2 regions of the Treponema primitia ZAS-2 genome follow, and region 2 is predicted to be linked to the other one. Evidence: riboswitches for the same ligand, from Rfam matches in the RefSeq annotation. Region 2 holds a riboswitch; the other holds the start of a gene.

Region 1 (3,409 bases), 1.4 Mb from region 2:
GCTTGACAACGGAACAGAAGAAATCCCTTTACAGCCGCCTTATGGCGCAGAAAATTCCGTCAAATTATGTGGAAGTTGATTCAAATCATGCGGCGTTCCACCTTGTTAAACCTGAATTGGTAGTAGAACTGTCTGTCAATGATGTACTCACCGAAAATGCCGCAGGGCTAATCCGTAATCCCCTGCTTGCTTTACAGAAAAGCGGCCTGAACAAAATCGGCGCCGCCCCCGGCTATAGTTTTGTATCCGCAGTTATTGAGCGGTTCCGGGATGACAAGAAAGTAAACCCTGTTGATCTGCGCCTGTCCCAAATTCCGGTACAAACCGCGCTGTCCCCAACAGTTATGTCGTTGCCCACCGAAACTGCGCCCTCAAAAGTACTGTTCCGGCGGGTGTATAAAAAGGAATCATCCTCTATGATGGTACAAAAATATGTAGTATGGCGTACAAATAAAGGGGGAACGCCGGATTATCCATCCTTTGTTTTTTCGTATACCAATTTTAGCGCAGGCCGTGCAGAACCTCTGTCCATCGAGGTACGTATATCGGAAAGCGAAGAACAAATCATGGCTCTATGCCGGCGCTGTATCGAAAAAGAGGTAAAGACCGGATGGATGCAGATTGGGTAATAGCGACAAAGGAAACGGGGGAGTTTCACCCCGCTTCCTTTGTGATATATTAATAAAACTATATTGATATTTTTTTATGTCTGTTGTTTTTTACAAGGACATTTTCACTGCACAAAAAACTTCAGGCGGCCTTTTTTTTAAGTGACAGCCAGTACAGCAAGCCCACCATGCCTGCGCCACCTACGATATTGCCCAGAGTTACCGGGAGGAGGTTTTTGTAAAAGAAAGTTCCCCAGTTAAGATTTGCCAAAGCATCTGCCGCTACATGGGAAGCTTCCACCCAGGCCGGGTTCGCTTTTGCCCAGATACCCGCAGGAATATAATACATATTGGCTACCGAGTGCTCGAACCCGGAAGTGATGAACAAACAGATGATGAAAAAGATAGCCAGGATTTTGCCGGTCAGGTCTTTGGAGCCGTAGGAAACCCATACAGCCAGACACACCAGCCAGTTACACATGATCCCTAAGAAAAATGCCGAGTGGAAAGGCAGAGCCGTCTTATATGCGGCGATCTTGATAGTCTGGCCGCCAAGAACATTGGCACCGCTGTTAAAGAGCCCGGATTCCTTCATCATGTAGGCAATGAACAGACTCCCGATGAGGTTGCCGATGTAGACCACCAGCCAGTTGCACAACAGTTCCCGGACCTTGATCTTCCGGTCCAGGGCAGCCACGGCGATCAGGGTGTTGCCGGTAAACAATTCGCCCCCGGCCAATACCACCAGCATCAGCCCGGTACCGAACACCGCGCCGGCCAACACTTTACCAAGCCCGTAGGTGTTCGGGTCCGCAAAGAGGTTGAAGGCAGCCATGTTGGATCCCTCGGAGGCAAATGCAATAAAGACTCCCGCCAGGAATGCCAGGATTAGTTCCTGAAACAGGTTTCGTCGGACCTTGGTGACCCCGGCATCGCTGGTGTACGCTAAGATTTCAGCAGGTGAACGTGCTTCCATAGATAATACCCCTTTAAAAAAATAGTTTAAAAAAAACCTCTGCCTTCCACAAGCGGAGAGGAATGCAAGAAGACAGAGGCCAAGGAACAAAGAAATTGCGCGTTCTGCATTGCCCGACCGGACCACCCGTGCCAGACTCCATTCCTATAAAAACCGAAAAACAGGGCACAGCCATGGTGATGGATATGCACACATCCTCCCTGGATAGGAAAAAAACAAAAAACAGGCTGTTATAAAGAAACAACTTTTCAGACTAACCCACGAGCCTTAAAAAAAACGCAACCATATATCAAAGTCTCCTGGCTTATGGGCTCCGGCTACTCACCGGACATTTCCATCGGCCTTCCCAGTCGGATTTTAGTCTGGCCAGTGACCGTTAATGATGGAAAACCCACTCACAGTTACGGGATAGCGGAGGAATCTCAGTCAATACCGATCACCTCCCTTCCTTTGAAATATACTAACTGAAATCTACAGTAGCCCTGCCATTCTGTCAAGCGGAATTTTTCTTGTTGAATTTTTCTTGTTTTGATTGATTTTTTGGATTGTTTCTTATTTATGGTATTATTTTTACAGTGCTTGTCCCGCTTCAGTACGGCTGATCCTTAGATGATACCAGCTATTCCCCTGGCTATTCATTCCCGCTTCTATTGACCGCAGCCCATGCTACCCGGAGCATTAGGCGAACGCCATCATTCCTCTGTGAGGAGAAAAGTACGTACAGTTGTCACCCAATCTTTGTTTTTTGAAAAAAAACGTCCCCGTAATTGCTTACGAGGACTAGAAATACCTTTGAGCCGCGCCTGATTCGAACAGGCGACCCACGCCTTAAAAGGGCGTTGCTCTACCTACTGAGCTAGCGGCCCGGGTTCAAGTACTTTACCCGGTTACACAGGTAAAAGTCAAGGCTCTGAAAGGGAATTTTCCGGCATTTTTGGAAGCGCCACCGCGTCAAAGTGGGTATCCGGAGGCGCCGGTTCCAGGATGCGGCAGCGAAGGACGCTTCCCGGGGAAAGGGGCGGCTGATCCGCCTCCAGGGGTAATTTCAAATGTAAGTAATTTTCTGATAAAGCGCTTACAAAAGAAGTACACCCTTGAGATTCCATAGTGACAGGGCTTTCCTCCACAATGGCATCCACGGTTTTTCCGGCCTGGCGGCTGATGTAGGCGGCGCGGCCTTGGCGGGCCAGGGCGATTAGGGCTTCCACCCGGCTGACCGCTTCCCGCTCGGGGATATGGTCCTTGAAAGCGTAGGCTGGTGTGCCGGGACGGGGGGAATAGGGGAAGGCGTGGATCCAGGCAAAGTCGGCTTTTTGGCAAAGTTCACGGGTTTTCTCAAATTCAGCGGGGGTTTCTCCGGGAAAGCCTGTGATGATGTCGCAGGCCAGGAAGGGGTCGTCCCGCAGGGACCGGAGGCGGCGGATGGCGCTTTCCACGGCTTCCGGACCGTAGGGGCGGCGCATACGCTCCAGGACCAGGGGGCTGCCGGACTGGACCGACAGGTGAAAATGGGGACGTATGCGATCATGGGCCAGGACCCGGAGAAAAGGCTCGGTCAGACAGTCCGGTTCAAGAGAGGAAAGGCGAATTGCGATGGTCCGGGTATTTGCCAGAAGGTACTCCAGCAAGTCCCCCAGACTTGTACTCTGGGAACCTGTATTCGCCTCGTACTGGTTGAGGTTTACCCCGGTGAGTACCGCTTCGCCATGGCCTGAAGCCTCCAGTTCCCGGAGCCGGGACAGGACGGTTTCCGGGTCCAGGCTGACGCTGGGGCCCCGGGCAATGGAAACCCGGCAATAGGAACAGGCGTGATTACAGCCGTCCT
Region 2 (3,409 bases):
CGGGACTGCGCCTGCGGATAAAGGGGCGGATCAGCACCAGATCCGGTTCCGCAGCGATGATATACTCTGGGTCGCCGTTGTAATCGTAAACCGCAAAGGAAGCCGCTTCGGGCGGCCAGGTACAGGTAGTATGGCCGCCGATAAGGCTATTTCCCGCCCCTATGGCGAAAAGGTTCTCCGTGTGGGCGGAATACAGGGAAATGATCCGCCGCCGCTTTTCATCCAGACTGACCGCTTTTCCATCGTCATCAATAAAACTAATGGCGTTTTCCTGAGATGGGGAGAGAGCAGTATCCCTCCCCTTGTTACAGGAATTTAACAGAAAAAAGAGGCAGCCAATCCACAGTAACAGTAAGGGCTGTTGAATTCTCACGAATTACCTATGGCATCTCCGGCGTGGCGTACAAACATGGCTTGGATCCCCGGATATTCACCGAGACCCCGCAATACCGCCCGTACCGTATAGCCCTTGGATTCAAGGATCGTTTTCCAGGAATCTTCCTCATCTCCGGCCATATCATTATTGGCATGGTCCCCGGCGACGATCATAAAGGGGAATAATACTACTTTTTTAACATTCAATGCGTCTACCTGGGCAATGACGTCGTCCAGGGAAGGTGTGGCTTCCACGGTACCGATGATATATCGGCTGAAGCCCTTGGCTTTTAACAGGGTATCTAGTTTTGAATAGGTAGCATTTGCTTCATGCTCTGTACCGTGGCCCATGAAAACAACGGCGGTATCGTCTGCAGCGTACTGTTTTGTATCGTTCGTTATAATATTGACCACTTCGGTATAATCCGAGTCGGAGATGAGCAGGGGCAGACCGTAGCTGAGTTTAGTAAAATCTTTACTAAAAGGCTTGATGGCCTCCTGCATCTCGTCATATTCAAGGCCGTTCATGACGTGGGTAGGCTGGACCACCAGTTCCTTTACCCCGTCAGCCTTAAGTCGGTTCATGGCCTCAGTGATATTGTCAATCTGAAGTCCATCCCGCTTGCGCAGCTTATCTATGATGATCTGGCTGGTAAAGGCTTGGCGCTGCTCATAGTTCGGGTACGCGGCGGCAATAGCTTTTTCAATGGCCCCAATAGTGTTTGCCCTGGTATCATTGTAACTAGTGCCGAAACTGACCACCAGGACAACCGGTTTTTTCTCCCCCACCGCAGCTTTTGAACTGCCACTACGTGCAACGAAGTTCCCCGCGCAAGCCGGAAGGAGAAGGGTGATTAACAGGGGTAGTGCGAAAACTACTCCTGTTCTCGTGAAACTTTTCATACTATTCGCTCCTTGCAAGAATCTCAGGGAAACAATTTCCCGAATTTCCATTGGTGTATATTGGGGCAAATAGCACCGTAAGTCATGTGGGCTGCCATAAAAAAGCCATGGCGCACCGCACCATGGCTTATGAAATACATTTCATATTCCTTGGTTTGCGCAAAGAAATACAACCTTGGTACCCCGGCTATAACGGTAACGCACTTGCGTGGGACTTTCACCCAACTTCCCCAATATCTTTTATATTATTGTATGATGCGGAATGGTTTGTCAATAGAAATTTTCAACTTTTTTATAATTTTTCAATTTTGAAATATTCGGACTTGACGGCACAGAATATCCGGAGTATGGTAATTCCCGCACAGGGATATCGGAATACGGTGAGAATCCGTAGCGGTCCCGCCATCGTAACCGGACTAACGAGCCGGAAGCCGGGAGACGGTCCTTGTGCTTATTACCTGAACCCTCGAAGGAAGGACGTTAGGGTAAAAGCCGTTTTCCGGTTCTTGCACCTTTTTCCTTATCCTCCTTGGGTCAGATAAATTCCCGAGGAGGAAAGATGCGTTTTTCTTTTCAAATAGCAGCAGTTCTGTGCATTGGTTTTGGGGCTTCTTTGGCCGCTGAAGAAAACATCCAGCCAATTCATCAGCTTGAGGATATCACCGTCACAGGAACGGGTGCCGAAAAGCGTCTGAAAGATTCACCGGTGGCGACCGAGGTCATCACCGCAGAGGAAATCGGAAATTCCGGCGCCGCTACTGTAGGGGATGTGCTTGACGACTATGGGCTTATGTATTGGAGCGGCGCCATGGGCGACTATGTCATGCTCCAGGGCATGGACCAGGGCCGAATACTCTATCTGGTAAACGGCAGGCGGATTGCCGGGAGGACAAGCCAGCGGCTCAGGGGTGCAACCATACCCGCAGGGGATGTGGAACGCATTGAGATAGTCCGGGGTCCCCAGTCCGCCCTCTATGGCTCTGAAAGCATAGGGGGGGTAATAAATATTATTACTAAAAAGCCTCAAGAGACTTTTTCTCTCTCAACATCCCTGCAAAATCGCTTTCTTTTTGCCTATGACGACCCAAAAACTTCCGCCAAACCGGACCCCTTTGATGATTTTGATCCCCTTCGGGAACAGGATGCCACGGTTACTACGGGATTTTCCATCGGTCCCCTGCGAAACTTGCTGACCCTGGAAGGCAGCCGGAGAGCATTTTACTATGGGGAAGATGAGGATGTCTCGATCCTGCCCGAGTATTATCAGGGCGGCGGCAGTCTTGATACGGCTATTCCCCTGGGAGATACCTCCGAACTGCGCTTTGGCGCTTCCTTTATGCAGATGCAGACCGGTGATTGGAGTAGAAACAGCCGGACTAAAAACCTTTCTCTGGCACAGAACGAGTATTTGCGGACCGGCGGATACGTTGAAATGGATTTTATGCCCCTTGAAAACACAAACCTTACGGTAAAGCTTTACGATACTTTCTACCAACGAGATAATGATGCCTATGAAAAACGTACCGATACCTGGACTACCGGAAAGAAACACGAGAATGAAAACCTCGCTGTCCTGGATGCACAGGCTGTGTATGAAGGGCTCCCAAATTTCCTTTTTACCGGAGGCCTTGAGGTAGCCTATAATACTATGGAACATTTCGAATTTACTGATACTGCGGCTATAGACAAGGAAGCAATTTTCTTTCAGGCCGAATGGTTCAGGGAAGACAAATATTCCCTGCTTGGGGGCGTCAGGGTAGAACGGAATTCCCAATTCGGTTTTATGGCAGCACCAAAACTGTCGGGGATGTACTATTTTTTTGATGGCTTCCGTGTGCTCGGCGGTGCAGGTATGGGTTATCGGGCTCCTGCCTTTAACGAACTCTATCGGGACTATACCAATACCGGCTCAGACCCGTATCATATTATTCCCACTCTGGATCTGGACCCTGAATATTCGGCCAGTTTTAATATAGGCGCAGAATATTCAAACCAGTGGGGCTTCCTTCAACTAAACGGCTATTACACTGAACTTTTTAATGAGATCGATACCAATAATAATACCGGATTAGTTGATCCGGATGGTGTCCGGATAGATAAACGTGAAAACATTGCCCGATCCCTGCGGACT

The links. A riboswitch is a leader RNA that binds a small molecule or an ion and turns the genes downstream of it on or off. The one in region 2 is predicted to bind cobalamin.
Region 1: another riboswitch for cobalamin. It lies ahead of TREPR_RS10505 (formate/nitrite transporter family protein); the one in region 2 lies ahead of TREPR_RS16570 (TonB-dependent receptor plug domain-containing protein).

The regions. Positions count from the first base shown of each region.
Region 1 covers NC_015578.1:2,400,810-2,404,218, forward strand. The annotation lists gene TREPR_RS10500 (ATP dependent DNA ligase) at 1-629, shown strand, start outside; gene TREPR_RS10505 (formate/nitrite transporter family protein) at 751-1,584, opposite strand; cobalamin riboswitch at 1,857-2,072, opposite strand; tRNA gene TREPR_RS10510 (tRNA-Lys) at 2,378-2,450, opposite strand; gene mtaB (tRNA (N(6)-L-threonylcarbamoyladenosine(37)-C(2))-methylthiotransferase MtaB) at 2,487-3,409, opposite strand, start outside.
Region 2 covers NC_015578.1:3,813,203-3,816,611, reverse strand. The annotation lists gene TREPR_RS16585 (ABC transporter substrate-binding protein) at 1-373, opposite strand, end outside; gene TREPR_RS16580 (sirohydrochlorin cobaltochelatase) at 370-1,278, opposite strand; adenosylcobalamin-variant (AdoCbl-variant) riboswitch at 1,447-1,526, opposite strand; cobalamin riboswitch at 1,610-1,739, shown strand; gene TREPR_RS16570 (TonB-dependent receptor plug domain-containing protein) at 1,838-3,409, shown strand, end outside.